Regions from separate parts of the Pseudomonas sp. MDT1-16 genome, predicted to be linked through region 1. Evidence: predicted binding sites of a transcription regulator. Region 1 holds the regulator's gene; the other holds the start of a gene.
The links. Region 1 encodes FliA, which starts transcription of late flagellar genes. Its sites were predicted from a motif close to CTAAAGTTTNNNNNNNNNNNGCCGNTAA; they were not measured.
Positions count from the first base shown of each region.

Region 2: a site for FliA is predicted at 3,337-3,364, ahead of ACYZT3_RS01700 (methyl-accepting chemotaxis protein). Genes of this name have one in related genera too.

Region 1 covers NZ_CM142717.1:4,424,121-4,429,157, forward strand. Annotated here, with positions in the region: gene ACYZT3_RS20295 (chemotaxis protein CheA) at 1-679, opposite strand, end outside; gene ACYZT3_RS20300 (protein phosphatase CheZ) at 694-1,482, opposite strand; gene ACYZT3_RS20305 (chemotaxis response regulator CheY) at 1,505-1,876, opposite strand; gene fliA (RNA polymerase sigma factor FliA) at 2,044-2,784, opposite strand; gene fleN (flagellar synthesis regulator FleN) at 2,781-3,611, opposite strand; gene flhF (flagellar biosynthesis protein FlhF) at 3,728-5,037, opposite strand, start outside.
Region 2 covers NZ_CM142717.1:366,109-371,145, forward strand. Annotated here, with positions in the region: rRNA gene ACYZT3_RS01670 (23S ribosomal RNA) at 1-672, shown strand, start outside; rRNA gene rrf (5S ribosomal RNA) at 846-961, shown strand; rRNA gene rrf (5S ribosomal RNA) at 1,069-1,184, shown strand; gene ACYZT3_RS01685 (hypothetical protein) at 1,498-1,632, opposite strand; partial or broken gene ACYZT3_RS01690 (STN domain-containing protein) at 1,713-2,198, opposite strand; gene ACYZT3_RS01695 (FecR domain-containing protein) at 2,210-3,262, opposite strand; gene ACYZT3_RS01700 (methyl-accepting chemotaxis protein) at 3,481-5,037, shown strand, end outside.

The DNA.
Region 1 (5,037 bases):
CCGCTTTCGGGGCAGCCGGTGCGGCTGGCGCCGGGGCCACCGCATCGACGGCGAACTGGCCTTTACCGTGCAGTTGATCGAGCAACGACTCGAACTCGGCATCGGTGATTTCGTCGCTGCCCGCCGCATTGCTGCTCGGCGCTGGCACAGCTGCCGGGGCTTCTGCCTGAGCCTTGACGGCGTTCAGCGAGTCCAGCAGTTGTTCGAATTCGTTATCGGTGATGTCGCCCGACTCGCTGTCGGCAGCCGGTATTTCGACCACGTCGGCAACCGGTGCGGCTTCTTCAATTTTCGGCTCGGCCAGATGGGCCAGAGCTGCCAACAATTCTGGCGTGGCAGCCGTGATCGGGCTGCGCTCGCGGACTTCGGTAAACATGCCGTTCACCGCATCCAGCGCTTCGAGAACCACGTCCATCAGTTCCGAGTCGACGCGACGTTCACCCTTGCGCAGGATGTCGAACACGTTCTCGGCGATGTGACAGCACTCCACCAGCTCGTTGAGCTGGAGGAAGCCGGCGCCTCCTTTTACAGTGTGAAAACCGCGAAAAATTGCATTGAGCAAGTCCGCATCATCGGGTCGGCTTTCAAGCTCGACCAGCTGTTCGGACAGTTGCTCTAGAATCTCGCCGGCCTCAACCAGGAAATCCTGAAGGATCTCTTCATCGGCGCCGAAGCTCATGTGTAGGGGTGCTCCTAGAATCCAAGGCTGGAAAGCAAATCGTCTACATCGTCCTGACCGGACACAACGTCTTCTCTTTTATCGGCATGAATCTGCGGACCTTCACCCTGAGAGAGATGTTTTTGCGGATCTTTTTCAGCCAGCATCGCTTCACGGTCATGTTCGATGCCCGCAAAGCGGTCCACCTGACTGGCCATAAGTACGAGCTTGAGCAGGTTGCTTTCAACTTCGGTGACCAATTGGGTCACACGCTTGATCACCTGACCGGTGAGGTCCTGGTAATCCTGAGCGAGCAGAATGTCGTTGAGGTTGCTCGACACCACGCGATTGTCTTCGCTGCTGCGGGTCAGGAAACCGTCGACTCGCCGGGCCAGTTCGCGGAACTCTTCAGCCCCGACTTCCCGACGCATGAACCGTCCCCAGTCGGTGCTCAAGGCCTGGGCTTCATCGCTCAGGCCGTTGACCAGCGGCGTGGCGTTCTCCACCAGGTCCATGGTGCGGTTGGCCGCGGCCTCGGTCAGCTTGACCACATAGCCCAGACGCTCGGTGGCGTCCGTGATCTGCGACACTTCCTCGGCTTGCGGCATGTTCGGGTCAATCTGGAAATTGACGATCGCGCTATGCAGCTCGCGAGTGAGCTTGCCCACTTCCTGGTACAGGCCGCGGTCACGGGTCTGGTTGAGCTCATGGATCAGTTGCACGGCGTCGCCGAACCTGCCTTTTTCAAGGCTTTCGACCAGTTCGACAGCGTGTTTTTTCAGGGTCGACTCGAAATCGCCCTGTGAAGATTCGTTATGCTCCATAGCTCCCCCGTGGCGCAGTTTCTTAACCGATGCGTTCGAAAATCTTTTCGATTTTTTCTTTCAACGCCTGGGCCGTAAAGGGTTTGACCACATAGCCGTTAACACCGGCCTGGGCTGCCTCGATGATCTGCTCGCGCTTGGCCTCAGCGGTCACCATCAGCACCGGCAGGTGCTTGAGCTTTTCATCGGCGCGCACGTGGCGCAGCAGATCGATACCGGTCATGCCGGGCATGTTCCAGTCCGTTACCAGAAAGTCGATGCTCCCGCTGTTGAGGACCGGAATGGCAGTGGTGCCATCATCGGCCTCGACCGTGTTGGTGAACCCAAGGTCACGCAACAGGTTTTTTATGATCCGCCGCATCGTTGAGAAGTCATCAACGATGAGGATTTTCATGTTCTTGTTCAATTCGACCTCCAAGCAGTCTTAAACGCGCCCAGCACCTGGACACGCCATTTCAATCAATCCGGCAAAGCACTCAATGACTGTCTGGAGCACAACAGATCGGGACTCGTGCGGTTCAACACCCCACCAGCCACGTTCGCAGTGTCCCCACACTGCCTTCAGCGCGCTCGCCACTCCCCCAAACGCCCCCGCAAACGGGCCGCGCACTGGCTGTGTAACTGGCTGACCCGAGACTCGCTGACCCCCAGGACCTCACCGATTTCCTTGAGATTCAACTCTTCGTCGTAGTACAGCGCCAACACCAGTCGCTCACGCTCCGGCAAATTGGCAATCGCGTCCGCCAGTGCCATCTGGAAGCGTTCATCTTCCAGATCGCGCGACGGTTCGAGATGAGCACTGGCGCCATCCTCGTGCAACCCTTCGTGTTCGCCGTCCTGCAACAGATCGTCGAAACTGAATAACCGGCTGCCCAGGGTGTCGTTCAAAATCCCGTAATAATCGTCGAGACTCAATTGGAGTTCGGCCGCAACCTCGTGATCTTTAGCGTCACGACCGGTTTTAGCTTCAATCGAGCGAATGGCGTCGCTGACCATCCGGGTATTGCGGTGGACCGAACGTGGCGCCCAGTCCCCCTTGCGCACTTCATCGAGCATCGCGCCGCGGATTCGAATGCCCGCGTACGTCTCGAAGCTCGCGCCTTTGCTGGCGTCGTATTTGGTCGACACTTCAAGCAGGCCGATCATCCCGGCCTGGATCAGGTCTTCGACCTGGACACTGGCCGGCAGACGCGCCAGCAAGTGGTAGGCAATGCGTTTAACCAGTGGCGCGTAACGCTCGATCAGCTCGTACTGCGCGTCACGTGCCGACTTCTTGTAGAGGTTGTAGCCGCTGGCTGTCATAGCACCGGTCCTGCCGTTTGTTGCACGAGGCGCTCGACGAAAAACTCCAGGTGCCCACGCGGGTTGGCAGGCAACGGCCAGGTATCGACCTTCTGTGCAATGGCCTTGAACGCCAGGGAGCACTTGGAACGCGGGAAGGCTTCATAGACGGCGCGCTGCTTCTGCACGGCCTTGCGCACGCTTTCGTCGTAAGGCACCGCGCCGACGTATTGTAAGGCGACGTCGAGGAAGCGATCCGTGACCTTGGTCAACTTGGCGAACAGGTTGCGACCTTCCTGCGGGCTCTGGGCCATGTTGGCCAGGACGCGGAAACGGTTCATGCCGTAATCGCGGTTTAGCAGTTTGATCAGTGCGTAGGCATCAGTGATCGAGGTCGGCTCGTCACAGACCACCAGCAAGACTTCTTGCGCTGCGCGAACGAAACTGACTACCGACTCACCAATGCCCGCAGCGGTGTCGATCACCAATACGTCGAGGTTGTCGCCGATATCGCTGAACGCCTGGATCAGGCCGGCGTGTTGGGCCGGGCTCAGATGAACCATGCTCTGTGTACCGGACGCGGCCGGGACGATGCGGATGCCGCCAGGGCCTTGCAACAATACGTCGCGCAGCTCGCAGCGGCCTTCGATCACGTCGGCCAACGTACGTTTGGGTGTCAGTCCCAGCAGGACGTCGACGTTCGCCAGCCCCAGATCGGCGTCCAGCAGCATGACGCGCCGGCCGAGTTCAGCTAGAGCCAGGGACAAGTTCACTGACACGTTAGTTTTCCCGACGCCACCTTTGCCGCCGGTCACCGCGATCACCTGTACGGGATGCATGCTGCCCATGAATTTTCTTTACCTTGTCTTACTTAGACGGAGGCCACATTACTGGCTGCGCGTTCACAAAATGAACAATGCATGGCAGACCATCGATGTAGGTACAAAAACAGTTCATTAATACCTCAGCCGACCTGCTTGGTCGGGCTGTGGTAAATATCAGCGAACATGTCAGCCATGGCTTCTTCGCTGGGTTCTTCTTGCATTTGCACGCTGACGGCGCGACTGACCAACTGATGACGACGCGGCAGATGCAAATCATCCGGAATCCGCGGGCCATCGGTCAGGTAGGCCACCGGCAATTCATGACTGATGGCCAGGCTCAACACCTCGCCCAGACTTGCCGTTTCATCCAGTTTAGTCAGGATGCAGCCAGCGAGCCCACAACGCTTGTAACTGTGATAAGCGGCCGTTAGAACCTGTTTCTGGCTGGTGGTTGCCAACACCAGATAATTTTTCGATTTGATCCCACGACCGGCCAGGCTTTCGAGCTGCATGCGCAGTGCCGGATCGCTGGCCTGGAGGCCCGCGGTATCGATCAGCACCACGCGTTTGCGCAGCAAGGGCTCCAGCGCCTGCACCAGCGACTGACCCGGATCGACGTGAGTCACCGACACATTGAGGATCCGGCCGAGGGTCTTGAGCTGCTCCTGAGCGCCAATACGGTAGCTGTCCATGCTCACCAACGCGATATTCTGCGCGCCGTACTTGAGCACGTAGCGGGCAGCGAGCTTGGCCAGCGTGGTGGTCTTGCCCATGCCGGCAGGGCCGACCATGGCAATCACACCGCCCTCTTCCAGCGGCTCGACTTCCGGTGTGGCGATCATCCGCGCCAGGTGCGCCAGCAACATGCGCCAGGCCTGACGAGGTTCTTCAATATCGGTAATCAGCGCCAGCAAATCGCGCGACAACGGGCCGGACAGGCCGATGCGTTGCAGGCGACGCCAAAGATTGGCCTGGGCCGGACGGCTGCCTTGCAGCTGATTCCAGGCCAGGGAGCCGAGTTGCACTTCCATCAGTTCGCGCAAGCTGTTGAGTTCGAAACGCATCGAGTCGAACGCCCGCGGGTCCACACCACCGGAGGCTGGCGCAGCGGCCGGTGCAGGCCGACGGGGTTCGGCGTAGGTCGGTTCTATCAGCGGTTCGGCGGCGGTCAGTGGCAGGCCGGCGAACAACTGGCGATTGGTGCTCTTGTCGCTCTCGCCTTCGCCTCGCAGGCTCAGTTCGGCCTGGGCGGTAACGATCCGCGACTGGGTCTTGCGCAGCTCGTCTTCGAGTTCCATGTTCGGAACGCGCGGGGCCAGCGCCGACAACTTGTAATCCAGGGCAGCCGTCAACTCGACACCACCGGCGATCCGGCGGTTGCCAATGATGGCGGCTTCAGCGCCCAGCTCATCACGAACCAGTTTCATGGCCTGACGCATATCGGCGGCGA
Region 2 (5,037 bases), 2.2 Mb from region 1:
TGGTGGGTAGTTTGACTGGGGCGGTCTCCTCCTAAAGAGTAACGGAGGAGTACGAAGGTGCGCTCAGACCGGTCGGAAATCGGTCGTAGAGTATAAAGGCAAAAGCGCGCTTGACTGCGAGACAGACACGTCGAGCAGGTACGAAAGTAGGTCTTAGTGATCCGGTGGTTCTGTATGGAAGGGCCATCGCTCAACGGATAAAAGGTACTCCGGGGATAACAGGCTGATACCGCCCAAGAGTTCATATCGACGGCGGTGTTTGGCACCTCGATGTCGGCTCATCACATCCTGGGGCTGAAGCCGGTCCCAAGGGTATGGCTGTTCGCCATTTAAAGTGGTACGCGAGCTGGGTTTAGAACGTCGTGAGACAGTTCGGTCCCTATCTGCCGTGGACGTTTGAGATTTGAGAGGGGCTGCTCCTAGTACGAGAGGACCGGAGTGGACGAACCTCTGGTGTTCCGGTTGTCACGCCAGTGGCATTGCCGGGTAGCTATGTTCGGAATAGATAACCGCTGAAAGCATCTAAGCGGGAAACTAGCCTCAAGATGAGATCTCACTGGGACCTTGAGTCCCCTGAAGGGCCGTCGAAGACTACGACGTTGATAGGTTGGGTGTGTAAGCGCTGTGAGGCGTTGAGCTAACCAATACTAATTGCCCGTGAGGCTTGACCATATAACACCCAAGCAATTTGCAGGCTTTGAGCTGAAAAGCGAAAGAGCACCAGATTGCGGTGTGTGAAGACGAAATGAACCGAAAGTTCGAGATACTCACAAAACACCAAACTATCACTTACCCATTCGCTGGAGCGTGAACCTGAAAAGGCCCACGACCTGGCTCCCGAATTTCTTGACGACCATAGAGCATTGGAACCACCTGATCCCATCCCGAACTCAGCAGTGAAACGATGCATCGCCGATGGTAGTGTGGGGTTTCCCCATGTGAGAGTAGGTCATCGTCAAGATTAAATTCCGAAACCCCTATCTGCGTATGCAGGTAGGGGTTTTGTTTTAGTAGAAGTCACCAATTTTGCTGGCACGTTACCGCGGTAACGGGCTGGTCACAGAATTTCTTGACGACCATAGAGCATTGGAACCACCTGATCCCATCCCGAACTCAGCAGTGAAACGATGCATCGCCGATGGTAGTGTGGGGTTTCCCCATGTGAGAGTAGGTCATCGTCAAGATTGAATTCCGAAACCCCTGTCTGCTAACACAGACAGGGGTTTTGTCGTTATGGGCCCCTAAACGCTCAGTGACACCATATCCAAACCAATGGAATGTTCCCGACGAGATGACAAAGCCAGTCCCTGGAATCGGGTGCTGGCTTCATTTTTTGAGGAGTACTTAGAACTGGTAGCTTACCGTGGCGGCGACATTGCGTTCCTCGCCCAGGTAGCAGAAGTTCAGGTTGGCACAGGGGGCCACGTAGGACTCATTCGTCAGGTTGTTCGCATTCAAGCTGGACTTGCCCCTACCAAACCGGACACCAACTCCCTGTTAAATTGATGCTGCCGCCAAGCGCCTGAACTCCCTCGGCGAGCGATAGTTCAAGGTGCTGATCATCGGCTTCGAGTACTCGATGTCGATGAAGGTGTAGCTGCCGAGTACTTTAAGGTTGTCGGTCAGCCGCATGTGTGCTTCCAGTTCCAGGCCTTGGGAGCGGACAGCACCAACGGCGCGGTAGAAGTTTCCCTGCGGTAGTTTGGTAGCCAGGTTTTCCTGGTTTCCAGCAGCACAGTACTGGTCTTGGTGGAGATCTGGCCATGCATCGCGTTGGAGCCATCCATGCTGCCCAGTGCGTTACCGAGAGCAAAGCCTTTGATGTCGGTAGTGGGCAATGCCAGCGCTTCGGTTTCGGCGACCGGGCGCAGTACATAGCTGTTGCCATCCTGGCTCACGGCCTCCAAACCCGAACCGCTGAGCAAACGACGCAGTGCCTGATCTGCCGAATACTCGCCCTGTACGCCCGGTGACTGAAGGCCCCGGTTTGCTAAGGCGTCATAGACAAGGTAATGCCCGCCTGACGCGCAAACTGGTTGAGTACATCGCTCAATGGACCCGCGGCAATGTCGTAGCGGTGGCTGCTGACCTCGCTGACCTCGCTGCCCTCTGCCGCTACGCCCAGTGTCGCCAACACGCCGAGAACTCAGTGCAGTAGAAAGCAGCGCAGCGCAGGACGTCTGAATCGGCAGCGAAATGAAGAGGGTGCTTACTGGTGACTAAGCCGGACTTGCCCGCGCAACCCGCCAAAAATAATCCAGGCCTGTCGCTCCAGTGTCACCCACCAGCGAGTGCGATAACGCAGTTGCACCGGCAGGGTTTGCGGCAGGATGGCCAGCAACGTGTCGGTGTTCTCCAAGCGGAAAACACCGGACAGCCGCAAGTCCACAATGTCCGTTGAGCACGTCAGATATCCGTGGCGATAGCGTCCGACTTCATTAAGAAAATCCCCCAACCGCATGTTGCGGGTAACGATCAACCCGTCAACCCAGGCACCAACATCCCTGTTCAGAGGTGTCGCTAACCTCGCCTGGTGGCGATCGACCAGATAGCTCTGCCCTGCCTGCACCTGAGTCGGCATGCCATCGGCGGCAAGCGGCGAATGGATGACGACCCTGCCAGCGGTAACACTAAGTCGCGTGCAATCGCTCTCCTGACGCAGGATAAAACGTGCCCCAACGTCTTCATAAACACCGTGGCGACTTTGCACCCGAAGCGGTCGATCAAACGAAGATCCTTCGTCGATCCCGCCGCACGTCACGATGATCTCGCCGCGAGTCAGTTTGATCAGCCGCTGCTGCGCGTTGTAATCCAGATCCACTGCACTGGCGGTGTTGAGTTCCAGTCGTGTGCCGTCGGGCAATTGGAAACCGCGCCGTTCGCCGGTGGCGGTGGCGAAATCGGCGGTCCACTGTTGCCAGCCCGCATCTTTGCTCAGCCACGCCGCCGACCCTATCAGCAATGCACCCGACAGCAGCTTCAAGGCTTGGCGTCGTCCCAGTCCCTGGGCGCTGTTTTCCAACGTATTGAAGGCCACTTGAGCACCGGGCACAGCCCGCAGGTTACTGCTCAACTCGGCTTGCAGCGACTGCACTCGTTGCCAGGCAAGTTCGTGCTCATGATGTTCGGCCCGCCAGACATCGCATTGCTGACGTAGCCTGGAATTGGTCGAGTTGTTACGCAGACGCAGCAGCCAATGGATGGCTTGTTTGACCACCTGCTGGTGCGGTTCACCGTGCCGACTCAGCGACGAGTTATCCAAAAAGGCTGATCAGACGCTCTGGCACGCCGTTCGGCGGGTATCTGACAGGAATGTCGACCATTTCGTACAAACGCCTAAGTTTTCTCCGGTTTGTGCCGACAGCCTGATGAGACATGCGTGCACCAAAGTAGAGCGGCCCCAGAGCCCTGCCTGCGCTGTTACATGGAATGTTGCAACCCGGAACGCATCCCCACTTTTTGCATAAGAAGTCCCATGAAATGAATCTCAAATTCAGCCATAAAATCCTTCTGGCCGCCTCCGGCGTCGTGGTGCTGGCTTTTGCGTTGTTCACTTTGTACAACGACTATCTGCAGCGAAACACCATCCGTCAAAACCTTGAATCGAGCGTCCAGCAGGCCGGCGATCTGACCGCCAGCAGCGTGCAGAACTGGTTGAGCGGCCGCGTGCTGGTGCTGGAAAACCTCGCGCAGAACGTCGCTCATCAAGGCACCAATGCCGACCTCCCAGGGCTGGTCAATCAACCGGCCCTGACCTCGAACTTCCAGTTCACCTACGTGGGTCAGGCCAACGGCGTGTTTACTCAGCGCCCGGACGCGAAGATGCCTGACGGTTACGACCCGCGTCAGCGTCCCTGGTACAAACAGGCCGTGGCTGCCGACAAGACTATGCTGACTCCGCCTTACATGGCCGCCGTCGGTGGCCTTGTGGTGACCATCGCCCTGCCGGTGAAAAAGAACGGCGAGTTGCTCGGTGTGGTCGGTGGTGACCTGAGCCTGGAAACACTGGTGAAGATCATCAACTCGGTGGATTTCGGTGGCATCGGCCACGCATTCCTGGTCAGCGCCGACGGTCAGGTGATCGTCAGCCCGGACAAAGACCAGGTGATGAAAAACCTGAAGGACATCTACCCGAACGCCGGCGTGCGCATCGAGAAGGGCAATCAGGAAGTCACCCTGAACAAGCAGGACCGTATCCTTTCGTTCACGCCGGTCAGTGGTTTGCCCAATGCCGAGTGGTACATCGGTCTGTCGATCGACAAGGACAAGGCCTACGCACCACTCAGCCAGTTCCGTACTTCTGCGCTGATCGCGATGTTCATCGCCGTGACGGCCATTGCCGTGCTGCTGAGCCTGCTGATCAACGTGCTGATGCGTCCGCTGACCACCATGGGTCGTGCGATGCAGGACATCGCTCAAGGCGAAGGCGACTTGACCCGTCGCTTGGCCGTGGAAAGCAAAGACGAGTTCGGTGAGCTGGGCGGTTCGTTCAACCAGTTCGTGGAGCGAATTCACGCGTCGATTTCCGAAGTGTCGTCGGCCACCCGCCAGGTTCACGACCTGTCGCAACGGGTGATGGCTTCGTCCAACGCTTCGATCGTCGGCTCCGACGAACAAAGCGCCCGCACCAACAGCGTGGCCGCGGCGATCAACCAGTTGGGCGCCGCCACCCAGGAAATCGCCCGCAACGCCGCCGATGCTTCCCAGCACGCCAGCGGCGCGAGCGAGCAGGCCGATGATGGTCGTCAGGTGGTGGAGAAAACCATTCTGGCGATGACCGAGTTGTCGCAGAAAATCAGCCTGTCCTGCACGCAAATCGAAACCCTGAATGCCAGCACCGACAACATCGGGCACATTCTGGATGTGATCAAAGGCATCTCCCAGCAGACCAACTTGCTTGCGCTCAACGCGGCCATCGAAGCGGCCCGTGCCGGTGAAGCCGGTCGTGGTTTTGCGGTGGTGGCGGACGAGGTGCGTAACCTCGCTCACCGTACCCAGGAATCGGCGGAAGAGATCCACAAGATGATCACCTCGCTG